Regions from separate parts of the Paraburkholderia sp. SSBN10T genome, predicted to be linked through region 1. Evidence: predicted binding sites of a transcription regulator. Region 1 holds the regulator's gene; each other region holds the start of a gene.
What was found. Region 1 encodes LexA, which represses DNA repair genes until DNA is damaged. Its sites were predicted from a motif close to ACTGTATNNNNATACAGT; they were not measured.
Positions count from the first base shown of each region.

Region 2: a site for LexA is predicted at 9,030-9,047, ahead of AC1ECK_RS13535 (PA0069 family radical SAM protein). Genes of this name have one in related genera too.
Region 3: a site for LexA is predicted at 8,410-8,427, ahead of dinB (DNA polymerase IV). Genes of this name have one in related genera too.

Region 1 is NZ_JBWQQI010000014.1:7,189-17,535, reverse strand. It holds gene AC1ECK_RS21180 (sulfate/molybdate ABC transporter ATP-binding protein) at 1-753, opposite strand, end outside; gene cysW (sulfate ABC transporter permease subunit CysW) at 820-1,788, opposite strand; gene cysT (sulfate ABC transporter permease subunit CysT) at 1,785-2,681, opposite strand; gene AC1ECK_RS21165 (sulfate ABC transporter substrate-binding protein) at 2,767-3,807, opposite strand; gene lexA (transcriptional repressor LexA) at 4,132-4,785, shown strand; gene AC1ECK_RS21155 (hypothetical protein) at 4,816-5,160, shown strand; gene AC1ECK_RS21150 (DUF2939 domain-containing protein) at 5,250-5,900, shown strand; gene AC1ECK_RS21145 (universal stress protein) at 5,997-6,479, opposite strand; gene nodI (nodulation factor ABC transporter ATP-binding protein NodI) at 6,730-7,644, shown strand; gene AC1ECK_RS21135 (ABC transporter permease) at 7,662-8,489, shown strand; gene AC1ECK_RS21130 (hypothetical protein) at 8,578-9,000, opposite strand; gene AC1ECK_RS21125 (permease) at 9,238-10,302, opposite strand.
Region 2 is NZ_JBWQQI010000007.1:201,070-211,416, reverse strand. It holds gene AC1ECK_RS13580 (alpha/beta hydrolase) at 1-284, opposite strand, end outside; gene AC1ECK_RS13575 (methionine ABC transporter ATP-binding protein) at 522-1,556, shown strand; gene AC1ECK_RS13570 (methionine ABC transporter permease) at 1,546-2,199, shown strand; gene AC1ECK_RS13565 (MetQ/NlpA family ABC transporter substrate-binding protein) at 2,248-3,048, shown strand; gene AC1ECK_RS13560 (electron transfer flavoprotein subunit beta/FixA family protein) at 3,291-4,040, shown strand; gene AC1ECK_RS13555 (electron transfer flavoprotein subunit alpha/FixB family protein) at 4,054-4,989, shown strand; gene AC1ECK_RS13550 (acyl-CoA dehydrogenase) at 5,093-6,883, shown strand; gene AC1ECK_RS13545 (D-amino acid dehydrogenase) at 7,029-8,315, opposite strand; gene AC1ECK_RS13540 (Lrp/AsnC ligand binding domain-containing protein) at 8,485-8,973, shown strand; gene AC1ECK_RS13535 (PA0069 family radical SAM protein) at 9,096-10,220, shown strand; gene AC1ECK_RS13530 (TM2 domain-containing protein) at 10,253-10,347, opposite strand, start outside.
Region 3 is NZ_JBWQQI010000008.1:41,966-52,312, reverse strand. It holds gene AC1ECK_RS14590 (potassium transporter Kup) at 1-485, shown strand, start outside; gene AC1ECK_RS14585 (carbohydrate porin) at 582-2,099, opposite strand; gene AC1ECK_RS14580 (hypothetical protein) at 2,190-2,543, opposite strand; gene AC1ECK_RS14575 (hypothetical protein) at 3,556-3,696, shown strand; gene AC1ECK_RS14570 (ABC transporter permease) at 3,909-5,660, shown strand; gene AC1ECK_RS14565 (ABC transporter ATP-binding protein) at 5,753-7,111, shown strand; gene AC1ECK_RS14560 (aspartate/glutamate racemase family protein) at 7,140-7,859, opposite strand; gene AC1ECK_RS14555 (hypothetical protein) at 7,981-8,364, opposite strand; gene dinB (DNA polymerase IV) at 8,491-9,675, shown strand; gene AC1ECK_RS14545 (amidohydrolase family protein) at 9,801-10,347, shown strand, end outside.

The DNA.
Region 1 (10,347 bases):
GCCGCTGTGCCCGACCGTGCCGCGCAGGCGGTTGGCGGCGCCGAGAAACTCATAGACAAACGAGGTCTGCGGGTGATCGTACACGTCCTGCGGGCTGCCCACCTGCTCGACGTGGCCATGATTGAGCACGACGATGCGGTCCGCGACTTCCAGCGCCTCTTCCTGGTCGTGCGTGACGAAGATCGTCGAAATATGCAGATCGTCATGCAAGCGCCGCAGCCAGCTACGTAGTTCCTTGCGGACCTTGGCGTCCAGCGCGCCGAACGGCTCGTCCAGCAGCAGCACCTTCGGCTCGACCGCCAGCGCACGCGCGAGCGCAATGCGCTGGCGCTGGCCGCCCGAGAGTTCCGACGGATAGCGCTGCGCGAGCCAGTCCAGTTGCACGAGCTTGAGCAGTTCATGCACCTTGTCGCGGATCACCGCCTCCGACGGCCGCTCCTTGCGCGGCTTCACGCGCAGGCCGAAGGCGACGTTCTCGAACACGCTCATATGACGAAACAGCGCGTAATGCTGGAACACGAAGCCGACCTGGCGCTCGCGCGCACCTACTGCCGCGACGTCCTGCCCTTGCAGCACGACCTGGCCGGAGTCCGCATATTCGAGGCCGGCGATGACGCGCAACAGCGTGGTCTTGCCACAACCCGACGGCCCGAGCAGCGCAACCAGTTCGCCCGGCGGAAAGTCGAGCGAGACGTTATCGAGCGCGGTGAAATCGCCAAAGCGCTTTTGCAGATTACGAACGGTGATGCCCATGTGTTATCTCCTGTCGACCAGAGTTCGCGCTTTAGCGCGTTACTCTGGTCCCATGCAACTTGTTGCCTACTGGACCGGGTGCTGCGTCGGCGCAAGCCCCGCAGACGACTTTGCAACAGCGGGACCGGCGTGCGCCGGAACCTCGCGCGCGGCCGCCAGTTCGGCTGACAGATGACGCTCGGCGAGCAGCTTCAGACCGAGCGTGACGAGCGCCAGCAGCGCGAGTAACGACGCCACGGCAAACGCCGCCGAAAAGTTGTATTCGTTGTAGAGAATCTCGACGTGCAGCGGAATCGTGTCCGTCTGGCCGCGAATATGGCCTGACACCACCGACACGGCGCCGAACTCGCCCATCGCCCGGGCGTTGCAGAGGATCACGCCGTACAGCAGACCCCACTTGACGTTCGGCAAGGTGACGCGGCGAAACGTCTGCCAGCCGGAAGCGCCGAGCACGTGGGCGGCTTCCTCCTCGTCGTTGCCCTGCGCCTGCATCAGCGGAATCAGTTCGCGCGCCACGAACGGGAAGGTCACGAAAATCGTCGCCAGCACGATGCCCGGCACCGCGAAGATGATCTGCACGTCGTGATCCTGCAGCCACGGGCCGAACCAGCCCTGCGCACCGAACAGCAGCACGTACACGAGCCCGGAGATCACCGGCGACACCGAAAACGGCAGGTCGATCAGCGTCGTCAGGAGCGCCTTGCCCCGGAACTCGAACTTCGCGATACACCACGACGCGGCCAGCCCGAACGCGAGGTTCAGCGGCACCGCAATCGCCGCGGTCAGGAGCGTCAGCTTGATCGCGGAGACGGCATCGGGGTCGGCCAGCGCGTCGAGGTAAAAGCCGATGCCCTTGCCAAGCGCCTGATAGAACACCGCCACGAGCGGGACCACCAGAAACAGCGCGAGGAACAGCAGCGCAATGCCCGTCAACGCCCAGCGCACGAAACGCGGCTCGGTGACAGGATCGGCCCGCCGCGCGGCGTTCGAGGCCGCCTGCGAGGCGGGCGGCAGAGCAGCCGAATCGTGGCTCATTGCACACCTCCGGCCACGCCGGCAGCCACCGCGCCAGGCAACGCGGCCGTTGCCGCACCGCGGCGGGTACGGCGCTGCAGATACCACTGCAGCGTATTGATCGCCAGCAACATCACGAACGACACCACCAGCATCACCACCGCGAGAGCCGTCGCGCCCGCATAGTCGTACTGTTCGAGCTTGGTGATGATGAGAAGCGAGGTGATCTCCGATTTCATCGGCACATTGCCCGCGATAAAGATCACCGAGCCGTATTCGCCCAACGCTCGTGCGAAGGCCAGAGCGAAACCGGTCAGGAGCGCCGGCACCACCGCCGGCAGCACCACGCGCCGAAACGTCAGCCAGCGCGACGCGCCAAGGCACGCGGCGGCTTCTTCCTGCTCGCGCTCGAACTCTTCGAGCACCGGCTGCACGGTGCGCACCACAAACGGCAGGCCGATGAAGGTCAGCGCGACCAGCACGCCCGCCGGCGTGAACGCGATCTTGATCCCGAGCGGTTCGAGAAACTGGCCGATCCAGCCGTTGCCCGCATAGACCGCGGCGAGTGAAATCCCCGCGACCGAAGTGGGCAATGCGAACGGCAGATCGACGACCGCGTCGACCAGACGCTTGAACGGGAACGTATAGCGCACAAGCACCCACGCGACGAGAAAGCCGAACACCGCATTGATCAGCGCGCCGCCGAGCGCCGAGAAAAACGTCAGCCGGTACGACGCCAGCACGCGCGGCGCGGCCACCGCGCGCACGAACTGGCTCCAGTCGAGCGAGGCCGTCTTGAGAAAGGTCGCCGCAAGCGGAATCAGCACCACGAGGCTCAGATACGCCACCGTAATGCCGAGTGTCAGGCCGAAGCCAGGCAGTGCGCTTGGCTTGCGGAAGGTCAACGTCGTCATGCTGGATGCTCGGTCAGGGTGAAATCCATGGCGGCAGCGTCTGGCGCAGGTCCGCCACGGTCCGCCACGTTTGGCGCCGTCCTTTTTACTGCGGCGAGTAAATCGAATCGAATACGCCGCCATCCGCAAAGTGCGTCTTCTGCGCATTGGCCCAGCCGCCGAACGAGTCGTCCACCGTGTACAGCTTCAGCTTCGGAAACTTCGCGGTCAGCGCGGCCGGCACCTTGTCCGAACGCGGCCGGTAGAAATTCTCGGCGGCAATTTCCTGCCCCTGCTCGCTATACAGGAAGTTCAGATATGCCTCGGCCAGCTTGCGCGTGCCGTGCTTGTCCACCACCTTGTCGACCACCGCCACCGGCGGTTCGGCCAGAATGCTGACCGACGGCACGACGATCTCGAACTTGTCGGGGCCGAATTCCTTCACCGACAGGAACGCTTCGTTTTCCCAGGCAATCAGCACATCGCCGATACCGCGTTGCACGAAGCTCGTGGTGGCCCCACGCGCGCCCGAATCGAGCACACCGGCATTCTTATAGAGCTTCGAGACAAATTCTTTGGCCTTCTGGTCGTTGCCGCCCGGCTGATGCTCGGCGTAAGCCCACGCTGCCAGATAGTTCCAGCGCGCGCCGCCCGAAGTCTTCGGGTTCGGCGTGACGATCGACACGCCCGGCTTCACCAGGTCGTCCCAGTCCTTGATGTGCTTCGGATTGCCCTTGCGCACGAGAAACACGATGGTCGAGGTGTACGGCGCGGCGTTATCCGGCAGACGCTTTTGCCAGCTCTTGTCGATCAGCCCCTTGTTGGCGAGCGCATCGATGTCGTAGGCGAGCGCCAGCGTCACGACGTCGGCCTGCAGCCCGTCGAGCACCGAGCGCGCCTGGGCGCCCGAACCGCCGTGCGACTGCTTGAAGGTGACGGTCTCGCCGGTCTGCGCCTTCCACTGCTTGCCGAACGCCTCGTTCACCTGCTGGTAGAGCTCGCGGGTCGGATCGTAGGACACGTTCAGCAGCGTCGCATCCGCAGCCTGCGCCTTGCTTGCGAGGCCGAGTGCCGCGGCCGCGCCGAGCGCCAATACCGCGACGAGTCTTCTGGTCCTGCCGGCGAACCCCGTGCCCTGATCGATCATCCATCTTCTCCGCGTTGTGGTTGGTTCAGACGCCTTGCGTCCGATGTTGTGTGCTGCGCGTCATCTGGTCTGCACCGTTGCGGGCGTCAGAGTGGAGGCCAGTCTATCGAAGGGCTTTCATCATTAAAAATAATGTTTCTTCATTTTTTAATACGTAAAAGTGGTAATGACAGCCGGACGCGGTGTTGCGGCACGAAAACGACTGTTTAGACGCCGGTTAGCGGCGCTGGAACGACACCCAGGGTCGAGAACTTAAAGTAAAGCTTGAATTGCGCCCGATACTGTATAAAAATACAGTCACCTGTCTATCCATACAGTGGCGCCATGACCAAACTCACCGCACGACAGCAAGAAGTTTTCGATCTGATCCGCCGGGCTATCGAACGCACCGGCTTCCCGCCCACCCGCGCGGAGATCGCCGCCGAACTGGGCTTCAGTTCGGCCAATTCGGCGGAAGAGCATCTGCGCGCCCTCGCGCGCAAAGGCGTAATCGAACTCGCGGCAGGCGCGTCGCGCGGCATCCGGCTGCTGCTGGCCGGCCAGGACGACGCGCCGCATCAGTTCACCTTGCCGCATCCCAGCCTGATGCAGTTGTCGCTGCCGCTGATCGGCCGGGTGGCCGCGGGTAGCCCGATCCTTGCGCAGGAGCACATTTCGCAGCACTACGCCTGCGACCCGGCACTCTTCTCGAGCAAGCCGGACTACCTGTTGAAAGTGCGCGGGCTGTCCATGCGGGACGCCGGCATTTTCGACGGCGACCTGCTCGCCGTGCAGAAGAAAAGCGAAGCGAAAGACGGCCAGATCATCGTTGCGCGGCTCGGCGACGACGTGACGGTCAAGCGTCTCAAGCGCCGGCCGAATGGAATCGAGCTGATCGCCGAGAACCCCGATTACGAAAACATCTTCGTTCAGGCCGGCAGTGCGGAATTCGCACTTGAAGGCATCGCGGTGGGGCTGATCCGCCCCACCGAGTTCTGAACCCTGCACTGAACAAGACTGGAGAGACTCATGGAACGCCTTGCCCGCCTGCTGCCCTTCCGCCAGTTCGGTCGTCTGCGCCATTTGCGCAAGCTGGTGCCCTGCGCACCGATCGAGGCGTCCGGTACGACTCCTTCGTTGTTCGACGCACCCGAGCCGCAGAGCTCAACCTTGCCGTCGGCGCTGCCGGCTTTCGCACGGGTGTCGCTGAATTCCGGACTCAATACGGCGGAGCCGGCCCGGCGTGCGCCGGTACGGGTCTACCACGGCCCGTCGCGCCTCATCATGGTGGGTACGGTGGATGCGGTATGCCGCATGATTGATCGTTGTATCGCCGAAGAACGGGCAGGCGTGCAGAACGCGCTGTTCGAATAAGCAGGCGGGGATGGTGCAGGTGCGCGCAGGGATCGTTTCCGTGCGAATGTGGTCCATCTAAAACCACCCCTCATGGAGAGTTTCGCCCGATGGCTGTTTCCACACCTGCTAAACGCGGCTATGCGCGGCCGCTGATCGTCGTACTGCTTGTGATTGCGCTCGTGGCTGTCCTTGGCTACAGCTATGCGTCGCCCTATCTGGCGCTCAATCGCCTGAAGCACGCCGCCGATGCCCGCGATGCGCAAACTGTCAGCGAGTATGTGGACTATCCCGCGCTACGCGAAAGTCTGAAAGAGCAAGTTTCCGGCTTGCTGACGAGAAAGCTCGAGGCCCGTGTGGGCAGCAACCCGCTCGCGGCGCTCGGGTCGATGATCGGCACGGCATTGATCGGTCCACTGGTCGATGCCTACGCTACGCCCGATGGCGTTGCGGCACTGCTGAACGGCATGCCGCCGCGTGGCGACCCTACCCAGCGTCCGCCTGTGCCGCAAGATAGCGCAGCGAACGCCCCGGCCGGCACCGCGAATTCAACGCCCGGCGCCGTGACGCCCGCCCCAGCGCCCGCAGCGTCACAAACTGCTGAAACGAGCGCGCCGCCGCAAACCACGGCGGGCTATCGCGGCATCAACGAATTCGTGGTCACGTATCAGCATGGTGCAGACGATACGCGCTATTCAGCGATTCTGCGGCGCGCAGGGCTGTTTTCGTGGAAGCTGGCCGCCGTGGACCTGAACGGTTAGGTGGCGCGGCGCGGTGTGACGTGATCCGCTTGTGCGTGACCTCGTGTGCGCACTCGTGCGCGATTCAGCCCACCGCCCGACCCACTGCGTGCCTCGTCAAGCCACTGTCGCTGTAGCGGCTGCCGCCTGTTGCTGCTCCTGGACCGACGAGCACGCCACCAGAATGCTGCACGAAACGCGATCGAGCAGCGGTGTGTTGCCCGCTCCCATCCACCAGCGCGACAACCCGGTGCGGCAGCGGTGGCCGACCACCACGAGATCCACGTGCAACTCATTGGCGAGGTTGGCGATTTCGTCTATAGGATGGCCGAACGCAAAGTGCCCTTGAGCGCTAACGCCGCGTTCGGTCAGCCAGTCGACCCCTTCCTGGAGAATGTCGCGGGCGGTTTTCTCGAAGCTGCCGCAGGCCACGTCCGTCAAGAGGCCTGCGCTCTGCGCAATGCTCGAGCGCATGTCGACCACCGAGAGCAAATGCGTTTCAGCTTTCAGGTCCAGCGCCAGGTCGGCCCCGCAACGCAACGCCTTGCGGCCTTCGCGCGAGCCGTCGTAGCACAGCAGGATTTTTTTGTAGCTCGCCATGATGTTCTCCCTACCGCGTCGATCGCGGTTCTGTCCTGAATCATGGTGCGCCGCAATTCAGCTTGCAAGGGATGGAAAACGCTAACCGCGACAAAGTACACGCTCAGTGCGTCCGGCCCGTTGTGCAGCGCATGCCGCAGCGCAAGAACCCGCACTCTGCCAGTGCACGAGCGCCGACATTGCAGCGCCGATGCCCTAGAATGGGCAGCCGCACCGGCCTTTCACGTCTTTCGGAATCCCCAACGACCCCATGTCTGAAGCCGCCATCGAATTCCTGCAAGTCCACAAGCGCTATGCCGATAAGACAGTTGTCGACGGCCTGTCGTTCCACGTGCGGCGCGGCGAATGCTTCGGCCTGCTCGGCCCGAACGGCGCCGGCAAGACGACGACATTACGCATGTTGCTTGGCATCGCGGCGCCCGATGCCGGCACGATCCGCCTGTGCGGCGAGCCGATTCCGCTGCGCTCGCGGTTTGCGCGGGCGCGCGTGGGCGTGGTGCCGCAGTTCGACAATCTCGACCCGGACTTCACCGTGCGGGAAAACCTGCTGGTATTCGGCCGCTACTTCGGCCTGAGCTCGGCGCAAACCCGTGCGCTGGTGCCGTCGCTGCTCGAATTCGCCCGGCTCGAAAGCAAGGCGGATGCGCGGGTCGGCGAGCTGTCCGGGGGCATGAAGCGGCGCCTGACGCTGGCCCGCGCGCTTGTCAACGATCCGGACGTGCTGATCATGGACGAACCCACGACCGGGCTCGACCCGCAGGCGCGCCATCTGATCTGGGAGCGGTTGCGCTCGCTGCTCGCCCGCGGCAAGACGATTCTCCTGACCACCCACTTCATGGAAGAGGCCGAGCGGCTCTGTCATCGCTTATGCGTGATCGAGGAAGGGCGCAAGATTGCGGAAGGCGCGCCGAATGACCTGATCGCCTCGGAGATCGGCTGCGACGTGATCGAGATCTACGGACCGGACCCCATCGCGCTACGCGACGAACTGGCGCCACTCGCCGAACGCACGGAAATCAGCGGCGAAACGCTGTTCTGCTACGTCACCCAGGCGGAACCGGTGCATGCACGGCTGAAGCAGCGCTCGGACCTGCGCTATCTGCACCGGCCGGCCAATCTCGAAGACGTGTTTCTGCGGCTCACCGGCCGCGAAATGCAGGACTGAAGCAGGATAGAACCAACATGGACGCACGCAGCTACGATCCCCCCAGCCAGGCCGCCCCCGCCGCCGAGCCCTTTGCCGCCCTGCCCGCCAACGCCGTCAACTGGATCGCGGTATGGCGCCGCAACTATCTGGTGTGGCGCAAGCTCGCGCTGGCGTCGATGTTCGGCAATCTCGCCGATCCGATGATCTATCTGTTCGGTCTGGGTTTCGGGCTCGGCCTGATGGTCGGGCACGTCGACGGTGTGTCGTATATCGCGTTTCTGGCGGCCGGCACGGTCGCGTCGAGCGTCATGATGTCGGCCAGCTTCGAATCGATGTACTCGGGTTTCTCGCGCATGCACGTGCAGCGCACGTGGGAGGCGATCATGCATACGCCGCTCACGCTAGGCGATATCGTGCTGGGCGAAGTGATGTGGGCGGGCAGCAAGTCGCTGCTGTCCGGGGCGGCGATCATGCTGGTGGCCGGGGCGCTCGGTTATGCGAACTTTCCGTCGATGCTGCTGGCGCTGCCCGTCATCGCCCTGACCGGCCTCGCGTTTGCCGCCGTGGCGATGATCGTGACGGCGCTCGCCCCGTCGTACGATTTCTTCATGTTTTATCAGACGCTCGCGCTCACGCCGATGCTGCTGCTCTCCGGCGTGTTCTTTCCGATTGCGCAGTTGCCGCCTGTCGCGCAGCTCGTCACGCAGTTGTTACCGCTTGCCCACGCCGTGGATCTGATCCGCCCGGCCATGCTCGGCCGCCCGCTCGATCACGCAGCGCTGCATGTCGGCGTGCTGGCCGCGTACGTGGTCGTGCCGTTCTGTATCGCGGCCGTGCTATTCCGGCGCAGGATGATGCGTTAACGCGCGGCGATGTGCCCCGGCACGCCACCCGCGCCCACGCTTCGGTCACGCACCGTGCTCACGTTAGCTCACAGTGCGACTGCAAGACTCAGTCTTCGTCGTCCGTCCAGGGGATTTCGACGTCGGAGATAAACGCGACCGTTGCGAACGGGCCGCCTTCCTGACGTCCGATCTTGCCGTCCGCGCGTTGCCATTCGACGCGAAACAGCGTGCCCGGATCGTCGGCAATCAGGCGAACCGTGCGCACCTCGTCGGGATCGGACTCTTCCACCGGGCCGTCGAGCGACACCAGCAGTTCCTGTGGCCACAGGCCGTCGGCGGGATCATAAATGCGATCGCCGTCGGGAATCAGCGTGAAGGCCTCCACGCCGATCGTTGCCGATGCTTCGATGATCATTTTGCCCAAGGCGCGCAGCAGCGCGGTGGCACGCGCCGAGTTTGCCTGGCGGATCGCGAGGTCCCCGCGCGTCAGCGCCTGTTCAAGTTTCGGATTTGTTTTTTGTTGCGCCATTCTATTTCCTGATTGCAATCGCTCGAGTGTCTGCGGCGGTTTCTTACCCTGCATGCTGCGGGGGTGCCCGCCGCCTGTGCTTTTTTCGCGCTGAATCGTACCACCGGTGGACGCCTCAACTCACCCGAGCCCGACTGCGGTTCGATCCAGACGCCCTCCGTTCCCCAGTGTAGGACGTGATTCGCCATCTGGCATTGGAGATTTGTCGGGCGCGACGCCAAAGGCCGCCCGCCCGGTTCAGAATCCGAGAGTGACGGCAAGGCCGCCGGCCACCACGCCGAACAGCACCACCGACACCGCGACCAGCGTCAGCAAACGCGGCCGGAACGAGCGTGCCAGCATCGCCAGCGACGGCACGCTGATCGGCGGCAAGGTCATCAGCAGCGCGCCCGCAGGACCCACGCCCATGCCGAGCGAGAGCATCGCCTGAATGATCGGCACCTCGCCCGCGGTGGGGATCACGAACAGCATGCCGGCGACCGCCAGGGCAACGATCCAGACGAACTGATTGCCGATTTCCGGGCCGACATGCGGAAACAGCCAGGCGCGCGCCGCGCCGAGCAAAAGGATCAGCACGATGTATTCGGGAATCAGACGCGCCGCCATGCGCACAAACAGTCCCAGCCAACGCATGAACGGATTGCCGCGCGCCGCCTCCTGTTGCGCGGCGAGTTGCGCCAGTTGTCCGCCGGCAGCCGCGGCCTCCTGCGGCGTGACCAGCCGGTTCACCAGATAGCCGAGACCGAACACCATCAGCACGCCCAGCGCGAGGCGCAGCGCTGCCCAGTGCCAGCCGAGCACGAAACCCATGAAGACGAGCGTCGCCGGATTGAGCACCGAATTGCCGAGCCAGAAGGCGATCGCGCCACCCGGCGAGGCCTGGCGCTGCCGCAAACCGACCACGACGGGCGCCGCGCAGCAGGTGCACATCATGCCGGGGATGGCCAGCAGCCCGCCGGCCGCGACGCTGCCGAAGCTGGTCTTGCCCAGCACCCGGGCGATCCATTGCACCGGCAACAACACCTGAACCGCTGAGCCGAGCACGAGGCCGAGCACCATCGCCTGCCAGATCGCCTTGCCGTAGGCGAGCGCATAGCTGAGGGCGGCCGCCAGCGACGGCGCCGGCGGGCTCGCGTCGGCGCCCATCAGGATCGATTTGCCGATCGAATGGGTTGCGGCAGCGGTAAAGGCGCGGTGGTAGTAGGGAAACCACTTCACATAGAAGAGTCCGGCGACGGCGACCAGCAGAAAGATCAGCCAGCCGGCAGCGGGTTGGGTTTGGGTTTGGGATGTGGTCTTCATCGTGTTGGTATGGACAGGTTTGGAGCGAAGACTACTGGGGTTTGA
Region 2 (10,347 bases), on a different contig from region 1:
GCGAGCAGTTCGATGCCCGCCGCGTTGAGCCGCTGGGCGAGCGCCGCGTAACGTCCGGCATGCTCGGCAAGGCCGTGAAGCAAGGCGACCGTCGCCCGGCGCGTGCCGACGGCACGCCACCGGTACAGCGGCAGTTCGATGCCGTCGCGGGTCGTGACCAGCGAGCGCGCTGCGCCGCCATCCCGCGTTGTCTCTCCCGTGCCGCTTGCGCGCTCTGCCTCGGCCCCTGAGCCTGGCGCGGCCGCCGGGTCCAGGCGAGCGTTGTTGTACCGGGTAGTCTCCATGTCCGCCCTCGTTGTGGTTTTGATTGGCCCGATCATAGTCTCAGCCCCGTGACACGCGCGAGCACGGTGCGCGGGATTCGCCTCTAATTCCTGCCAGTTATGAAAAGATCGGAATTGATTATTAAAGGCAATGTCGCCGCTGCGGTAGAATCGCGGCTCAAATCCCAATAAAAGTCACGGCGGCCGCTTGCCGGGAGCGCACTGCGCTCGCGGGCAGTTCCGCCGTTTCGTTTTTTCATGATCGAAATACGTAATATTTCCCAGCGTTTCGCTGGACCCCGGGGCTGGGTTGAGGCGTTGCACAACGTCAACCTGTCGATTCCGGCGGGCGAGGTGTTCGGCATCATCGGCCGCAGCGGCGCGGGCAAGAGCACGCTCGTGCGCACCCTCAACCTGCTGACGCGTCCCACTGAAGGCAATATCGTCGTCAACGGCCGCGATCTCACGACCTTATCGGCCGCGCAACTGCGCGAGGCGCGCCGCGAGATCGGCATGATCTTCCAGCACTTCAACCTGCTGTCGTCGCGCACCGTGTACGAGAACGTCGCGCTGCCGCTCGAACTGGCCGGCATGAAGCGCGACGAGATCGAGGCCAACGTGCTGCCGCTGCTCGAACTGGTGGGCCTCTCCGCGCAGAAAGACCGTTACCCGGCGCAGATCAGCGGCGGCCAGAAACAGCGCGTCGGGATCGCCCGGGCGCTCGCAAGCAAGCCGAAGGTGCTGCTGTCCGACGAGGCGACTTCCGCGCTCGACCCGGAAACCACCCGCTCGATTCTCGAACTGCTCAAGCGCATCAATCGCGAACTCGGCCTGACCATCGTGCTGATCACGCACCAGATGGATGTGATCAAGCAGGTCTGCGACCGCGTCGCGGTATTGGATGCGGGCCGCGTCGTCGAACACGGCAAGGTCATCGACGTGTTCCTGCAGCCGCATCACGAAGTGACGCGCGCGCTGATCGGCGACGTGATCGCCCAGGAGCTGCCGCCCGCGCTGAAGGCGCGTGTCGCCGAGCGCCTGAAGACCGGCAGCGGCCATCTGCTGCGCCTCGCCTTCACCGGCTCGGGGGTCGACCAGCCGATCCTGTCCGAAACGATTCGCCGTTACGAACTCGACTTCAACATCCTGCATGGCCAGATCGACGAGATCCAGGGGCAGGCGTTCGGCTCGCTCGCGGTGCTCGCGGGCGGCGAACCGGCGAAGGTGGCGCAGGCGCTGACGTATCTGCGCGAACAGGGTGTGGTGGTGGAGGAGATGTCCTATGTTGAGTGAAATGTTCGATATGTTCGTCCAGTCGTTCTGGGAGACGCTCATCATGGTGGGCATCTCGGGGCTGGTCGGCGCGCTGGTCGGCCTGCCGCTCGGCGTGCTGCTGTATCTGACGGACCGTCAGGGCGTGCTGCAGAACGTCGCGCTGAACCGCTCGATGGGCGTGGTCATCAACGCGGTGCGTTCGACGCCGTTCATCATCTTGCTGGTCGCAGTGATTCCGTTCACGCGCCTCGTGGTCGGCTCGTCGATCGGCACCGCTGCGGCCGTCGTGCCGTTGACGATCGCTGCCGCGCCGTTCATTGCGCGTCTGGTCGAGACGGCGCTGCGCGAAGTGGACCGCGGCCTGATCGAGGCCGCTCAGGCGATGGGCGCCACCACCAGCCAGATCGTCTTCAAGGTGCTGTTGCCTGAGTCGTGGCCCGGTGTGGTCGCCGGTCTGACGATTACGTTCGTGTCGCTGGTCGGCTACTCGGCGATGGCGGGCGCGATCGGCGGCGGCGGTCTCGGCGACCTGGGCATCCGTTACGGCTACCAGCGTTACGAGCCGGACGTGATGTGGATGGTCGTCGCGATCCTGATCGTGTTCGTGCAGTTGGTGCAGTCTTTCGGGGATTGGCTCGTGCGTCGCCTGAGCCACAAATAACACAAGGGTTGTCGGAACCCGCTTGAAGAGAATTGGAGAAGATCAGTCATGCAACGCCGTTTTGTTCTGAAGCTCGCCGCCGTACTCGGCGCCGCCGCATTGTTCACCGCTAACACGACGGCTTATGCCGACGACACGATCAAGGTCGGCGTGACCGGCGGCCCGCACGCGCAGTTGATGGAAGTCGTGAAGGGCGTCGCGGCGAAGAACGGTCTGAACATCAAGATCGTCGAATTCGCGGACTACGTCCAGCCGAACGCGGCGCTCGCCGGCGGCGATCTGGACGCCAACAGCTATCAGCACGACCCCTACCTCGAAGCGCAAGTGAAGGACCGTGGCTACAAGCTGATCCGCATTGCCGATACGGTGACCTTCCCGATGGGCATCTACTCGAAGAAGCTCAAGTCGCTTGCCGAGCTGCAGCCGGGTGCGAAGATCGCGGTGCCGAACGATCCGACCAATGGCGGCCGCGCGCTGTTGCTGCTGCAGAAGCAGGGCCTGCTCAAGCTGCGCGCCGACGCCGGCCTGAAGGCTACGCCGCTCGATATCGTCGACAATCCGAAGAAGCTGAAGATCGTCGAACTCGATGCGGCGCAGATTCCGCGCTCGCTCGGCGATGTAGATGCGGCCGCGATCAACACCAACTACGCGATGGAAGCGGGCCTGAAGCCGAAGCAGGACGCGATCGCGATCGAAGATCCCAAGGGTCCGTATGTGAACATCATCGCGATCCGCGAAGCTGACCGGAACAAACCGTGGGTGGCGAAGCTGATTGCGGCGTACCACTCGCCGGAAGTGAAGCAGTACATCGACGCGAAGTACGGTGGCGCGGTGGTCGCCTCCTGGTAAGGCGCAACGCCGAACACCACAACCGTCATCGATGGCAAATGAAGAATTAGAGTCGTAGGTCTTAACCCGGGGTTGTCGCCCGGGTTTTTTCGGGATTAAAATAGAACGACCGTTCGTTATTGCTGTCACGCCGCTGAGGAGCGCTATCCTCGATGTAAACCAGCCTGCGACACGGCTGCCGCAAAGGTGCAGTCGCTATAATGTTCGCTGGGTTGACGTATTCGTAACTTTGGAGCGTGTGCATGAAAATCCTGGTGCCAGTCAAGAGAGTGGTCGACTACAACGTGAAAGTCCGGGTGAAGTCGGACGGCACGGGCGTCGACATCGCGAATGTAAAGATGTCGATGAACCCGTTCGACGAGATCGCCGTGGAAGAGGCGGTGCGTCTGAAGGAAGCGGGCGTGGCGACGGAAGTGATCGCCGTGTCGGCGGGCGTGACGCAGGCGCAGGAAACGCTGCGCACGGCGCTGGCCATCGGCGCGGACCGCGCGATCCTGATCGAGTCGAATGAAGACCTGCAGCCGCTGGCTGTGGCCAAGCTGCTGAAGGCGCTGGTCGACAAGGAACAGCCTTCGCTGGTGATCCTCGGCAAGCAGGCCATCGACGACGATTCGAACCAGACGGGTCAGATGCTGGCCGCGCTGGCGAACCTGCCGCAGGCGACGTTCGCCTCGAAAGTTGTCGTAGCGGACGGCAAGGCCACGGTGTCGCGCGAAGTGGATGGCGGCGCGGAAACGCTGTCGCTGACACTGCCGGCCGTGATCACGACCGACCTGCGCCTGAACGAGCCGCGTTATGTGACGCTGCCGAACATCATGAAGGCGAAGAAGAAGCCGCTGGAAACGCTCAAGCCGGAAGACCTCGGCGTTGACGTGAGCCCGCGCCTGAAGACGCTGAAAGTCGTCGAGCCGCCGAAGCGCAGCGCCGGTGTGAAGGTTGCTGACGTGAAGACGCTGGTCGAGAAGCTGAAGACCGAAGCCAAGGTGCTGTGAGGAGACGGACGAAATGACGATTCTGGTAATTGCGGAACACGACAACGCGTCGCTGAAGGCGGCGACGCTGAACACGATTGCAGCCGCGGCAAAGATTGGCGGTGATGTGCACGTGCTGGTGGCCGGTCACAACGCGCAAGGCGCGGCTGAGGCTGCAGCGAAGGTAGCGGGTGTCGCCAAGGTATTGCTGGCCGATGCGCCGCAACTCGAAGCGGGCCTCGCGGAGAACGTCGAAGCGACGGTGCTGAACATTGCGAAGGACTATTCGCATATCCTCGCGCCGGCTACCGCGTACGGCAAGAACATCGCCCCGCGTATCGCGGCGAAGCTCGATGTCGCGCAGATCAGCGACATCACCGCTGTGGACAGCGCCGACACGTTCGAGCGCCCGATCTACGCGGGCAACGCGATTGCAACGGTGCAGTCGGGCGATCCGGTCAAGGTCATCACGGTGCGTACCACCGGTTTCGACCCGGTCGCGGCAGAAGGCGGCAGCGCCGCAGTGGAGACGATTGCGGCAGCAGCCGACAGCGGCCTGTCGCAGTTCGTGAGCCGCGAAGTGACGAAGCTGGACCGTCCGGAGCTGACCTCGGCATCGATCATCGTGTCGGGTGGCCGCGGTCTGGGTAGCGGCGAGAACTACACGAAGGTGCTCGAGCCGCTGGCTGACAAGCTGGGCGCAGCACTGGGCGCATCGCGTGCGGCGGTCGACGCCGGCTTCGTGCCGAACGACTACCAGGTGGGCCAGACCGGCAAGATCGTCGCCCCGCAACTATACGTGGCGGTCGGCATTTCGGGTGCGATCCAGCATCTGGCCGGGATGAAGGACTCGAAGGTCATCGTGGCGATCAACAAGGACCCGGAAGCGCCGATTTTCAGCGTGGCCGACTACGGTCTGGTGGGCGATCTGTTCACGGTCGTGCCCGAGCTGGTAAGCGAACTCGGCTGACCCTAACCACGCCATAAAAAAGGCGTCTGACAGTAAACGAAGGGACGCGGGGACCGTTAGTCCAGCGTCCCTTTTTTATATCGCAGACAGGAGGAGAACTGAAATGAGCTATACGGCGCCCGTCAAGGACATGTTGTTCGTGATGAAAGAACTGGCCGCACTCGAAGATATCGCGATGCTGCCGGGTTTCGAAGATGCCAACCTCGACACGGCGCAGGCCGTGCTCGAAGAATCGGCCCGGCTGTGCGGCGAGGTTCTGGCGCCGTTGAACGTCGAAGGCGACCGCAATCCGAGTAGCTGGAAGGACGGCAAGGTCACGGCGACGCCCGGTTTTGCCGAAGCGTTCCGGCAGTTCGCCGAGGGTGGTTGGCAAGGCGTGCAGCATCCTTTGGACTACGAAGGCCAGGGGCTGCCGAAGCTGATCGCGACGCCTTGCGTCGAAATGCTCAACGCGTCGAATCTCTCCTTCGCGCTGTGTCCGCTGCTCACCGACGGCGCGATTGAAGCTCTCCTGACGGCGGGGACCGAAGCCCAGAAACAGACCTACGTACCGAAGCTGATCTCGGGCGAATGGACCGGCACGATGAACCTTACCGAGCCGCAGGCCGGCTCGGATCTGGCGCTCGTGCGCACGCGCGCCGAGCCGCAGGGCGACGGCTCGTTCAAGCTGTTCGGAACCAAGATTTTCATCACGTGGGGCGAGCACGACATGGCGAAGAATATCGCCCATCTCGTGCTGGCGCGTACCCCGAACGCACCGGAAGGCGTGAAGGGCATTTCGCTCTTTATCGTGCCGAAGTTCCTCGTCAAAGAGGACGGCTCGCTCGGCGAGCGCAACGACGTGCATTGCGTGTCGATCGAACATAAGCTCGGCATCAAGGCGAGCCCGACGGCCGTGCTGCAGTTCGGCGATCACGGCGGCGCGATCGGCCACTTGATCGGCGAAGAAAATCGCGGTCTCGAGTACATGTTCATCATGATGAACGCCGCGCGTTTCGCGGTGGGCATGCAGGGGGTGGGTGTGTCGGACCGTGCCTATCAGAAGGCGGTGGCGTATGCGAAGGAGCGCGTGCAAAGCCGGCCGGTCGATGGCTCGGCCAAGCAGTCCGTTTCGATCATTCATCATCCGGACGTGCGCCGCATGCTGGCGACGATGCGTGCGTTGACCGAGGGTTCGCGTGCGCTCGCTTATGTCGCGGCTTCCCATTGCGATATTGCGCATCGTCATCCCGATGAAGCGAAGCGCAACGAGCATCAGGCGATCTACGAATTCCTCGTGCCGATCGTGAAGGGCTGGAGCACTGAGCTGTCGATCGACGTAACGAGCCTCGGCGTGCAGGTGCACGGCGGCATGGGCTTTATCGAAGAGACCGGCGCGGCTCAGTACTACCGCGACGCGCGGATTCTGCCGATCTACGAAGGCACCACCGCGATCCAGGCGAACGACCTGATTGGCCGCAAGACCTTGCGTGACGGCGGCGCGGTGGCGAAGTCGCTGCTGGCCGCGATTGCCGGGACCGTCGAGGCGCTTGGCGCGCAGCAAGGATCGGCGTTCCAGTCGATGCAGCAGCAGCTTGCGCAGGGGCATCGCGCGCTGGCAGCGGCGGTGGAGTTCGTGCTCGCCAATACGAAGCGGGATCCGAATGCGGTGTTCGCCGGCAGCGTGCCGTATCTGAAGCTGGCGGGCATCGTGCTCGGCGGCTGGCAGATGGCGCGTGCGTTGCTGGTGGCTGCCGGGAAGCGCGCTGAGGATCCGTCGTTCTATGGCGCGAAGATCGCGACTGCGCAGTTCTACGCGGAGCATGTGCTGCCGCAGGCGGCGGCGCTGGAAGCGTCGATTGTCAGCGCGAAGGGGGATGAGGGCGTGTTGGCGCTGTCGGAGGATCAGTTCTGATCTGATGCTCCACGCGGATGCGTGGTTGCGTGATCGATGAGATTGTTGTGCAAAAAACAAACGGCGCCTGCAAGCAGAGGCGCCGTTTGTTTTTAGGTAGACCGGGCAGCTTTAACGTCCAGTGGCCCTGACAATCCGAAACCGCTCAGGCGTAAGCCGGCCGGGTCGTGCCGCCCGTTTCGCCGAGATAGCGATGTACCGACAGATCATCCGCCTGGATCGCGGGCTGCTTGCCCGACATCAGGTCGGCGAGCAGTTGGCCCGAGCCGCACGACATGGTCCAGCCAAGCGTGCCGTGGCCGGTATTGATGAACAGGTTCGATACGGGCGTGCGGCCTACAATCGGCGTACCGTCCGGCGTCATCGGACGCAGACCGGTCCAGAAGCTGGCCTTGGCCGTATCGCCGCCGCCAGGGAACAGATCGTTCACGCACATTTCGAGCGTTTCCCGGCGCGCCTCACGCAGCGACTTGTCGAAGCCGACGATCTCCGCCATGCCGCCCACGCGAATCCGGTCGTCGAAACGGGTGATGGCAATCTTGTAGGTTTCGTCCAGCACCGTCGAAACCGGAGCGGCCGCCGCGTCGACAATAGGCGCCGTGATCGAATAACCCTTCAGCGGATAAACCGGGATCTTGACGATGTCCGACAGGAATTTCGTGGAGTACGAACCGAGCGCGACGACGAACACGTCGCCACGCACCAGCTCGCTGCCACATTGCACGCCGGCGATCCGGCCGCCGGACGTCGCGAGTGCATCGATCGGCGTGTTGTAGCGGAATTTCACGCCCAGTTCTTCAGCGAGCGCGGCAAGACGCGTGGTGAACAACTGGCAATCGCCGGTTTCGTCACCCGGCAGGCGCAGGCCGCCGGTCAGCTTGTGCGCGGTCGCGGCGAGCGCCGGTTCGGCGCGCGCCAGTTCGGCGGACGACAGCAGTTCATACGGCACATTGGCGTCTTTCAGCACGGCGATGTCTTTTGCCGCGCCATCGAATTGCTGCTGCGTGCGGAACACTTGCAGCGTGCCGCCGGTACGGCCTTCGTACTGGATGCCGGTATCGGCGCGCAGCGCCTGCAGGCAGTCGCGGCTGTATTCGGCGAGGCGCACCATGCGGCCCTTGTTCACGGCGTAGCGCGAGGACGTGCAGTTCTGCAGCATCTGCCACATCCATTGCAACTGGAATTGCGTGCCGTCGAGGCGGATGGCGAGCGGCGCGTGTTTCTGGAACATCCATTTGACGGCCTTCAGCGGCACACCCGGGGCGGCCCAAGGCGATGCGTAGCCCGGCGAGATCTGGCCGGCGTTGGCAAAGCTCGTTTCAAGCGCCGGGCCGGCTTCACGGTCGATCACGGTCACTTCGTGACCGGCACGCGCAAGATAATAAGCGCTCGTCACCCCGACGACGCCACTGCCCAAAACGACGACTCGCATAGCTGCTCCAGAAGGTTCTTGGGGGCTTGCGCGTCCGCGGATGGCTCAACTCGTTTGTAGATAGTTCGATTAACGAGGTGATACGCTTTCAGCCCAGTGTTAACCGCTATACTATTGAGTCTAAGGTAGGTTTTGTTATTGTATTTTTCCGATTTTCAGTAAAAAGACCATGCGAACCCAGCGTCAACCGATCCGCGCGCTCGACAAGCTCGATCACAAGATCCTCCGGCTGCTGCAGCAGGACGGCCGGATGGCAATGAAAGACCTTGCCGAGCAGGTTGGGCTGTCGGTGACGCCGTGCATCGAACGGGTCAAGCGCATGGAACGCGACGGCGTGATTACCGGCTACCACGCGCGCGTCAATCCGGCCGAACTGGGCGCCGCGCTGCTGGTGTTCGTCGAGATTACGCTCGACCACAAGAGCGGCAACATGTTCGACCAGTTCCGCCGCGAAGTGCAGAAGATTCCCGAGGTGCTGGAATGCCATCTGGTGTCGGGCGACTTCGACTATCTGATCAAGGCGCGTATCGGCGAGATGGCCGATTATCGCAAGCTGCTCGGCGACATCCTCCTGCAATTGCCGGGAGCGGTGCAGTCGAAGAGCTATGTGGTAATGGAAGAAATCAAGGAAAGTTTGACCATCGCAGTCGGCGAATAAGACGCTGCGGTCGCACCGCAGTCATCTCGCAATGGCGCTCGACAAACGGCGTAAACACTGTATATTTATACAGTGTTTACGCCGTTTGTCGTTTCAGCTTTTTATTTGCGTTGTACCTCGCCGTGACCGATTCAGTCCCCGAATATCCGATCGCCCCGCCTACGCCCCGCAAGGGGCGCGGCGCCGTCACGAACCTGCAAGGCCGCTATGAAGTCGACCAGCGCGAGGCAGTCGACGACGGCTGGGTGCAGCACGAGGAAGAAGAGGGCGGGCCGCCCGCGTTGCGTACGCAGGTGTTCAACGAACGGGCGAAGACCATTTTGACCCGCAACGCGTCGCCGGACATTCCGTTCAGCGTGTCGCTCAACCCGTACCGTGGGTGCGAGCACGGTTGTATTTACTGCTTTGCGCGGCCCACGCATAGTTATCTAGGCTTGTCGCCGGGGCTCGATTTCGAAAGTCGTATCTACGCCAAGGTCAACGCGCCGGAATTGCTCGAGCGCGAGCTATCTAAGAAGTCCTACGTGCCGGAGCCGATCGCCTTGGGCGTCAATACGGATGCCTGGCAACCGGTCGAGCGTGATTTGCGTCTCACGCGCCGGGTGATCGAAGTCTTGAGCGCCCGCGGTCATCCGTTTGCGGCCATTACGAAATCGTCGCTGATCGAGCGCGATCTGGATTTGCTCGCGCCCATGGCGGCGCGCGGACAGTTCATGGCGGCGATTACGATCACCACACTCGACGCCGGGATCGCCCGCACACTCGAACCGCGTGCGGCGACGCCGGCGCGGCGGTTGCGCACAATCCGCACCCTCAGCGAGGCGGGCATACCTGTTGGGGTGAGCATCGCACCGGTGATTCCCTTCGTCACGGAACCGGACATGGAACGTGTGCTGGAAGCATGTGCTGAAGCCGGGGCAAGCAACGCCAGCTATATCGTGCTGCGCCTGCCGTGGGAAGTGGCGCCGCTATTCAAGGGCTGGCTCGCGGCGCATTTTCCGGATCGCGCCGACCGGGTCATGAGTCGGGTGCGCGACATGCGTGGCGGGAAGGACTACGACGCTTCCTATGCAACCCGCATGAAGGGCGAGGGCCTATGGGCCGATCTGCTGAAGCAGCGCTTTCATCAGGCCGTGCGCCGACTCGGTCTGAACGAGCGCCGGCGCGGCATTCTCGATATGTCGCAGTTTATGCGTGGAGAGCCGCCTCGCCAGGTGCGTGACGATCCGCAAATGAGTCTTTTCTAGGTGGGGCGTTCGTGCAGCGTAGCCGCGGTCGTCTATTGAGACAACGCTTTGGCCGCCTGAACCTGCGATTCGAAGTAGGTCTGGAACGAGAGTGCAAGGCCGGTCATGAGCAGCATCGCGCCGATGA
Region 3 (10,347 bases), on a different contig from region 1:
GCGGCTCGCATCCGCCGCCGCGTGTCGACGGTACGGCGGTGTTTCCGGGCGGCGTCGCCGGTATGACGCCGTCCGCGTTCATGCACAACCTCAAGCACAACCGCGTGATGCACCAGACCAACATCTTCCTGGCCGGCAGGACGGACAACGTTCCGCACGTGCGTGACGACCAGAAGGTGAGCGTGCAGAACCTCGGCCACGGGTGCTATTCGGTCAGTGTGCGCAACGGCTTCATGGAGATTCCGAACGTCCCGGCCATCCTGTTGCTGGTCGCCAAGGCGATCCCCGACTGGGAATACGAGCCCGCGGACACCTCGTTCTTCCTTGCCCGCGACACGGTGCTCGCCACCGGCGAGAGCAAGGCCATGTCGCTGTGGCGCGAGAAGCTGTTCGCGTTCCTCGGACGCAATGCGGCGCAAGCGGCCGAGTACTACAGCTTGCCGGCCAACCGCGTGGTCGAACTGGGCGGGCAGATCAATCTGTAGGCTTGTGCCTCCGGGCGGCCGGCTGCTCGCTGAGCTGCGCCGGCCGCGTCGTTGCAGGGATGGCCGCCGGTTACCCGGCGGCGCCTGCCACCCCGCTTAGAACGTGATGTTGGTGCGCAGGCCGACAATCGCTTCGTTGCCGATGCGTTGCGACGGGTTGTCCGGATTGGGGATGCCACCGGCCGGACGGAACACATACTGGAAGTCCGCCTGCAGTTGCCACCACGGCGTGACCTGATACTGATAGGTCGCTTCGAGGACCGTCTCGGCGCTGCGCGACGGGTAGCCCGGCGTATAGATGGCCGACGTGCTCGCGAAATCCTGCGCATGCGAGCCGATCTGCGCGTAGCTCACGGCCAGCCCGACCACGTCGTTGTCGCGGCCCTTGAACGGCGCCTTCAGCGTCACGCCCCCTTGCACGGCGAGGTCGACCAGATTGCGGTCGCCCGGCGCGCCCATCACCCGGGCAAACACGCCGACCGACTGCGGGCTGTCCGCGCCTGGGCGCCACACCATCTGGTCGGCCACCGCGTAGAAGCTGTAGTCGCCGCGATGGGTCTGGGCGATGCCGTTGCTGGCCGGGTTGGCGAGCGACAGGCCGGTGGTGTCGAAGCCCTGGTCGGCAAACGTCTGCGTGTTGTACCAGAAGCCGAGCTTGTAGGTACCGGGCAGGCCGGCGGGCTTGGCCGCGGCCGGGTCCGACGGCGCTGGGTTGAGCGCGTACTGCACTTCGCCGATGAAGAGTGCGCCGCCGTTCAGATTGAAGTTCGTGCCGTGCGCGTTCAGTTTCTGCGGGTCGCCTGTGCCGTTGCCGGCCGGGTTGCCGTCGAACACACCGGCCAGCACGGTCCAGTTGTCCGAAGGCGTGACCCGCAGGCGCGCGCCGAGCGACGACAGCGGATAGGCCGGGCCACCGGCGGGCAGGTCGACGGAAGGCAGAACATTCCAGCCGAAGGTCGCATTCATGAACGTGCCGGCGTACTGGCTCACCATGAATTCCTGGTCGAGACTTTGCTGGCCGACCTTCACATCCACCTTGCCGCCCAGCAGCGATTGCTGGTACCAGAGCTCCCACAGGCGCGTCGTCGCGTCGGCCTCGATACCGCTCGCAGCCTGCAGCGTTTGCAGGTCGCGCGAGCTCAGGTTGGTGCCGTGAATCTGCAGGCCCGAGACGTTGAAGATACCGCCCGGCAGACCGAAGGCTTTCTGCGTGTCCACGCCGATCCCGAACTGGGTTAGGCCGTCATAGGCACCGCCGCGCCGCGTGCCGCCCGACAGGTTGTTCAGATACTCGCTGGTTTCCTGCAGGCCAAAGGTCACCCCATAGTTGCCGAGCCACGGACGCAGGCCGCCCATGTCGCCGAGCAGGTTCGAGCGCTCCCAGAAGCCGGTCGGCGCGGGCGGCGTCTGATCCGGTTTGGCTGCCGCGGCGTCGGGGCTGGCGGGCGCGGCCGGTTGCGCGTCGCTCTGTCCGGCCTCCGGCGCAGGGACGGCAGGCGTGGCGTCCCTGCTCGCCTGGGCCAGCGCCGGCGGCACGATCCCAAGCGACAGCAGCAGGCTCAGGCTGATGGGTCCGCTGGACAGCAGCAGTTTGGTTTTCAGATTTTTTTTCATGGCGAGTGGGGGAAGTTATCGCGGCGTAGCCGCCTGGATGTTTTATCGATCTAGCGCTTCAAAAAAGGCGGGGCTGTGAACCTGCCCCGTTCAGGAGAACCACCAGCTCACCCGTAACGCACTCTCCAGTTCGTTACTGACGGATGAAGTGGACAACATCGCGACCAGCGCCACGGCGACAACAGTCATCGCCAGAATCGCGTAGCCGGTAGGTGTCAATGGATTGTCGGCATAAGCTGCCCGCAGCGCGGCGCGTGCAGTCAGCTTCGCGGCGCGGCGCAGCAGGGCCGCAGCGGCGCGCTGCGCACCAGCGGCCTGCGAGGCGCGGCCGGCATGAGATGCGCCGGCGCCGACGGGCGAGGCGGCGACCAGGAAATGGGTACGAGCGGCGCAGGCCGTAGCGCGCGCGGCGATCACCGAGCCGAAAAACGAATAGACGAACATAAACCCACTCCCGTCCAGCCTGACAGGATCAGGCGACGTATGAAGACGTGATGGCGTCTCGCAAGCGAGCTTGCGAAAGGCGGTCGAACAAGGGAGCGTGCTGCTGACGGACCGGCGCAATGCCAGTCAGAAATGAAGCGCGCTAACCCGACTAGGGCGAGTTAGCGGCGAAGGAGGAATCCTGTGGCGGCTATCTCGCGGTTGCTGCGCCGGCACGAGCCGGCATCGGACTTCCACTGCTAGAGCATGTGTCCACAAGGGACTCCTTTTGATGAGACGGGCGGATTGTATTCGCCCCTTGCGCGAAGCCGCAAGTAAAAAAAGCGTAAATGCAACGTGCCTCCGACCAGGGTTCGACGGAGTATGGCGTTTCACTTGCGTCGACCTTTCCCCGATGGCCGGATGAAAGGGCAATGAAGCCTTATCGTCCAGGCGGGCGGCGCCAGCGAGCGGATTTTTATTATGTTGGCTCTGCTTAGCGAATGAAGTTGACTTTTGAGTCTCAAGATGTCTAGAATTCTGCCGTCGTCACAAATGGGGCTAATGCCTTGGACAGTAGCAGTAGTCGATCTTCGATCAGTTTCTTTGCCTGACCAGCAGGACGCCCGCGCTGTATTCCCTAGCCGCCGTCTTGCCAGCAGGCAGACGGTGCGCGCCGTAGTCACCCTCTCCGTGCACCTTTATCAGCGTCATTAGAGCGTAGCGATCTCGCGCGTTCGGATGGCACTCGTGTCGCGAGCCTCGCTCGCGGCGGCGCTTGTGCGCGTCCCGGCAATCCGGGGCGCCGGCTTGCGTGTGGATAGATCAACGCATCGTGCGTTGTGGACGCGCCATGCGTTGCAGCGATAAGGAGAACACCGTGCCAGACCCTGACAGTTGTCCCATATGCCGCTATACCTTTCCTTTGTCTGAAGGAAGCGAGTAGATCTTCCCCGCCACGCGCATGATGCGCTGGCACTCCGGGTCTGCTGGCTTCCAGCCAATGCGTTAAGCCAACGCTCGGAGCAATACCATGAACTTCGGCCTCCTCCTGTCGCAATTCCCGCACGTCCAGGAAGCGCGCGTCCACTACGACGCCATGCTTTCTCTGCAAGCTCGTGAACCGCGCAGGTTCGCCGTGCTCTGGCACACCCTGAAGTCCCTCGTTTTCTGAGTTTCCTTGCTGTTGCGTCATTGGCAGGTGCGTTTCGTCGCTCGCGATGAAGTGCAGCGTGCCAATGGTGCAGGCGTGTGCTGTTTCTTTGTTCGCTTATGTTTAGCCATGAGTCATTTCAGCTTTTCGTCGCGAGTTTTTAATCCTGCTACTGTGCATCGCCCAGGCGTCGCTCCGTATGTTCCAGCAACCCGTGACCGGGGAGATGCCAGATGAATTTCAATTTCAATCTCAATCGCACCGCCAATGCTTCGGCGTGGCGGTTGCTGCCGAACGGCTGGGACTTCGTTGCTTTCCCGCTGATCATCTGCGCGCTCGCGTTCACGGCGATCGGCTTTCACCAGACCCTCGCGCCGATGTCGACGCTGAAGACCCAGGTGATCTCGCTCGACCCGTCGAGCCTGCCTGAGTACGCGCTGCGTACCACGCTGCGCATGCTCGCGGCGATGGTGGCATCGTTGGCGTTCACGCTGATCTACGGCACGCTCGCCGCCAAGAGCCGCCGCGCGGGCCTCGTGCTGGTGCCGATTCTCGACATCCTGCAGTCGGTGCCGGTGCTCGGCTACATTTCGTTTACGGTGACGTTCTTCCTCGCGCTGTTCCCGGGCCGGGTGCTGGGCGCGGAGCTGGCGGCGATCTTCGCGATCTTCACGAGCCAGGCGTGGAACATGACGTTCAGCTTCTACCAGTCGCTGCGCACGGTGCCGCGCGACCTGGACGAAGTCTCGCGCGGCTTCCACCTGACCGGCTGGCAGCGCTTCTGGAAGCTCGAAGTGCCGTTCTCGATGCCGGGCCTGATCTGGAACATGATGATGTCGATGTCGGGCGGCTGGTTCTTCGTGGTGGCCTCGGAGGCGATCACGGTGGGCAACAACACGATCACGCTGCCGGGCATCGGCGCGTATCTGGCCCAGGCGATTTCGGACAAGAACCTGCACGCGGTGGGCTGGGTGATCCTGACGATGACGATCGTGATTCTGGCCTATGACCAGTTTCTGTTCCGTCCGCTGGTGGCGTGGGCCGACAAGTTCCGCATGGAAACGACCAGCTCGGGCGATGCGCCGCAATCGTGGCTGCTCGATCTGGTGCGCCGCACCCGCCTGATTCACCGCAGCCTCGTACCGATGGGCAAGCTGTTCGCCAATGCGGCGCGCGTGCCGATGCGCCTGCCGGGCTTGGGGCAGCTCAAGTTCAGCATGCCGCGCCGGCAGAAATCGTCGCGTGTGGGCGACATCGTCTGGGGGATCCTTGTGATTCTCCTCACGCTGTATGTCGTCTATCGCGTGGTGACCTATGTGCGCACCGGCGTGACGCTCGATGAAGTCGGCCACGTGTTCGTACTCGGCCTGATTACCTTGGTGCGCGTGCTTCTGCTGATCATCATCGCCTCAGTGATCTGGGTGCCGCTCGGCGTGCTGATCGGACTGCGCCCGGCGCTCGCCGAGAAGATCCAGCCGCTCGCGCAGTTTCTCGCCGCGTTCCCGGCCAACCTGCTGTTCCCGGTGTTCGTGATCGTCATCGTGCGCTTCCATCTGAACCCGGATATCTGGCTGTCGCCGCTGATCGTGCTCGGCACCCAGTGGTACATCCTGTTCAACGTGATTGCGGGCGCCAGCGCGTATCCGAACGACTACCGCGAAGTCTCGACCAACTTCGGCATTCGCGGCTGGCAGTGGTGGCGCAAGGCAATGCTGCCGGGCATTTTCCCGTACTACGTGACGGGCGCGATTACTGCCTCGGGCGGCGCGTGGAATGCGAGCATCGTGGCCGAGTTCGTGCAGTGGGGCGATACCAAGGTTCAGGCTCACGGCCTGGGTGCGTATATCGCGCAGACTACCGCCGCGGGCGACTTCCCGAAGATCATTCTCGGCATTGCCGTGATGTCGCTGTTTGTGACTTTGTTCAACCGCCTGCTGTGGCGTCCGATGTACGCCTTCGCCGAATCCAGGCTGCGGCTCGACTGAACGGCCCAGCACCTGACGTTTCGCCCCGGCTGCCTTAACGGGGACAACCAAAATTGGGGCGACCCGGTAGTTTTATTGTGAGCGTAACCACGATGCTAAATCCTAATAAAGTTGTATCGGCCGATCTTCTCCCGACTGCGCCCCAGACTCCGGCCACACCTGCGCGCCTCGGCGACGAAGTGCTGCGCGTGACGGACGTGAGCCGCGGCTTCGACAAGAACCAGGACGAGTTGCTGGTGCTCGACGGCGTGAACCTGTCGCTGCGTGAAGGGGAGATTGTCGGCATGCTGGGCCGTTCGGGCTCGGGCAAGTCGACCTTGTTGCGGATCATCGCCGGGCTGATCGAACCCACCGGCGGCCAGGTCTCGTACCTCGGCAAGCCGCTCGACGGCCCCGCCAAGGGTGTGGCGATGGTGTTCCAGACCTTCGCGCTGTTTCCGTGGCTGACCGTGCTGCAGAACGTGGAAGCCGGTCTCGAGGCCCAGGGCGTGGGCGCGCGCGAGCGCCGCGAACGCGCGCTGGCCGCGATCGACCTGATCGGTCTGGACGGCTTCGAAAATGCCTATCCGCGCGAGCTCTCGGGCGGCATGCGCCAGCGCGTGGGCTTCGCCCGTGCGCTGGTGGTCGACCCGACGCTGCTCCTGATGGACGAGCCGTTCTCCGCGCTCGACGTGCTGACCGCCGAAACGCTGCGTACCGATCTGCTCGATCTGTGGACCCAGGGCCGCATGCCGATCAAGTCGGTGCTGATCGTCACGCACAACATCGAGGAAGCGGTGTTCATGTGCGACCGGATCCTCGTGCTGTCGTCGAACCCGGGCCGCGTGATCGCCGAGATCAAGGTGCCGTTCAAACATCCGCGCAACCGCCTGGACCCGGAGTTCCGCCGCCTGGTGGACGAGATCTACGCGAAGATGACCTCGCGCCAGCACGACGAATCGACCCGGAAGGGCCTCGAACTGGGTAGCTGGCTGCCGCATGTGTCGACCAACCTGATGGCCGGTCTGATCGAGATGCTGGCCGCGGCGCCGTATCACGGCCGTGCCGACATGCCGGAAATCGCCCGCTCGCTGCATCTCGAGGTGGACGATCTGTTCCCGGTGGCCGAAGTGCTGCAGTATCTGGGCTTTGCGGAAGTGCGTGAAGGCGACATCCTGCTGACGCCGCCGGCGCGTGTATTTGCCGAACTCGGCACGCAGGAACGCAAGATGATGTTCGCCGAGCATCTGCTGCGTCACGTGCCGCTCGCCGCGCGGATCAAGAAGGTGCTCAACGAGCGTCCGGGGCATCGCGCGCCGCGCGTGCGTTTCGAGCAGGAACTGGAAGACTTCCTGACCGACAGCGCCGCGGAAGATACGCTCGACGCCGTGATCAACTGGGGCCGCTATGGCGAGATCTTCTCGTATAACGACCAGACCGAACTGTTCAGCCTGGAAGACGTGGAGGCCTAAGCTTTAGGCAATCCGGAGCGCAGCGGTATCAGTCTGCCGCTGCGCCTTGGCGATCAGCTTCGATCGCCCAGTCCACCGCAGCCTGCGCATGCAGCGCTGTGGTGTCGAACGCCGGCAAGGCGGCATGCTCCGGCTTGATGAGGAGCGTGATCTCCGTGCAGCCGAGAATCACCGCCTGCGCGCCGCGCGCGGCGAACTCCGCGATCGCGCGCTGATAGACGCGTCGCGATTCCTCGTGGACCGCGCCATGACACAACTCGTCGTAAATGATGCGATGCACGTCGGCGCGATCGGCTTCGTTCGGCGTCAGCGTTTCGAGCGCGTAGCGTTCGTTGAGCCGCCCCGTGTAAAACGCCTGCTCCATCGTGTAGCGCGTCCCCAGCAAGCCGACGCGTTCGACGCCCGCTGCGCGCAAGGCGCTGCCGGTCGGATCGGCGATGTGCAGGAACGGAATGGCGATGGCCTGCTCGATCGATTCGTACACCCGGTGCATCGTGTTGGTGGCGAGGATCACGAGGTCCGCGCCGCCGTGCTCGAGTTGACGTGCCGCTGCGGCCATCTGCTTGCCGAGCGCGGTCCAGTCGCCGGCCCGCTGATGCGCTTCCACTTCGGCAAAATCCACCGTCAGCAGCAGGCTGCGCGCATTGTGATGGCCGCCGAGGCGCGCTTTCGCATGGCGGTTCAGCAGCCGGTAATACTCGGCCGAAGATTCCCAGCTCATGCCGCCGATGATGCCGATGGTTTTCATCTTCCTGTCCTGCCGGTGCCGATGTGTGAGCGTCGAGTATAGGCTGGGCAGGGCGACGGGCAGCGGTACGGATCGGCGCGATTGCGCCGGTACGGTTCCGCTCGGGGCGGCAGTTTCGTGCCTATGCCTTCGGCAGCGTCGATTTTCCGCGCCGCTTGCGCGGCTTCGGCTCCACGCCCACACGCGGATCGCGTGCGAGCACAAGCGCCGTTATCGTTTCGACGCTGGCTTCAAATGCCGGATCGTCTTGCGGGACATACAGCCATTTGCCGAGTACCGGGTGCGGCCGCAAAGCGGGCATTTCATCGATGAGCGCGGCGTGGCGATCTTGCGAGGTGCACACCAGCAAGCCATTCCACGGCGGGTCGCGGTCGCAGGCGACCAGACACAGCAGGCCGTCGATATAGGCAGCCTCGGAGCCGAACATCCGTTTGCTGAGGTAGGTCGGATCGCGCTCGAAGGCCTCGAAGATCCAGACGAGCGAGTTGCGGATGGAAGAGGGCATGGGCGCGAAGGTGGCGTAAGGGTTCGTGAGCGTCTTGATAATACTACTGTATTTTTGTACAGTATATGCATCGTGAACCCGCTCGATCTTCCTCTCGCCGCGCTCTCCTCGTCACGCGTGCGCCCAATGAAGCCGCCCATGATGCCGAGGCCGGGTCTGTCCCCTATGCCGTCAGCGACGCCCCCGCCGTCCGTGCGCAAGATCATCCATTGCGACTGCGACTGTTTCTACGCGTCGGTCGAAATGCGCGACGACCCGTCGCTGCGCGGTCGGCCGCTGGCTGTGGGCGGGCGGCCCGATCATCGCGGCGTGGTCGCCACCTGCAATTACGAGGCGCGGCGCTTCGGCGTGCACTCGGCCATGTCGTCGGCGCTGGCCTTGCGCAAGTGTCCCGACCTGCTGATCATGCCGCCGTCGATGGAAAAATACCGGGTCGCCTCGCGCCAGATCATGGCGATCTACCGCGATTACACCGCTGAGGTCGAACCGCTGTCGCTCGACGAAGCCTATCTCGACGTGACTCGCGCCGAGCGCTGTAAAGGCAGCGCCACGCTGATGGCCAACGAGATTCGCGAGCGCGTGCGCGAGACGGTCGGCGTGACGGTGTCGGCAGGGGTGGCGCCCAACAAGTTCGTGGCCAAGATCGCCTCCGACTGGAACAAGCCCGATGGGCTCTATGTGGTGCGTCCGCATGAAGTCGATGCATTTGTCGCAGCCTTGCCGGTGCGCAAGATTTTCGGCGTGGGCAAGGTGACGGCGGCCAAACTCGAGAAGCTCGGCCTCACCACCTGCGCACAGTTGCGTGACTGGTCGCTGGTCGATTTGCACCGTCAGTTCGGCGTGTTCGGCAAGCGGCTCTACGAACTATCGCGCGGCATCGACGCGCGGCCCGTGCGCGCCGACCAGGAACGCAAATCGGTGAGCGTGGAGACGACCTATGTCACGGATCTGCGCACGCTCGAAGAGTGCGCGGCCGAACTGCGGCGCCTTGCCGAACAACTGGACGTGCGCATTGCGCGGGCCGAAGCGGCCGCGGCGGTGCGCAAGCTGTTCGTGAAGATCCGCTTCGCCGATTTTCAGCGCACCACGGTCGAATGCGTGGGCGAGGTCACGCATCTGCCGACGCTACTCGCGCTGCTGGAGAAGGGCTTCGCGCGCCGCAACCAGCCGGTGCGGCTGTTGGGCGTGGGTGTGCGGCTCGAAGAGGAGCATCTGGCTCAACCCGGCCAGTTCACGCTGTTCGACGACGAGCCTGCGGATGAAGTGATCGAGGCGCCGCCGCAAGCCGAGCCGGACGATTCCGGCGAGTAGTTCCCCGTGTAATTCTCAAGCACCCTGCGTAACCCGGCAGGCCGCTCATCCGTCTGCGCTTCCACATCTGTGCCCCAACGCTTTCTGACGCCGATAGAATCGATGGCAGTCAAAGGAGCGAGACAATGGACCTGATCATCCGCCGTGCCAGCTTGCCGCGCAGCGCATCCCCGCATAAAGAGCCGGTCGATATCGGCATCGAAGCGGGCCGCATCGTCGCTGTTGAGCCGCATCTGGCGGCGAGCGCGCATGAGGAAATCGACGCCGCCGGCTCGCTCGTCACACCGCCCTTCGTGGACCCGCACTTCCACATGGATGCGACGCTGTCCTACGGTTTGCCGCGCGTCAATGCGTCGGGCACGCTGCTTGAAGGCATTGCGCTATGGGGCGAACTGAAGCCTCAACTGACCCAGCAAGCGTTGATCGAGCGCGCGCTGCAGTACTGCGACTGGGCCGTGGCGCGCGGCTTGCTGGCGATTCGCAGCCATGTGGATGTGTGCGATCCGCGTCTGCTGGCGGTGGAAGCGTTACTCGAAGTGAAGCGCCGGGTGGCGCCGTATCTCGACCTGCAACTAGTGGCGTTCCCGCAAGACGGTGTGCTGCGCAGCCCCGGCGCTTTCGACAACCTGAAGCGGGCGATTGCGCTCGGCGTCGACGTGGTCGGCGGCATCC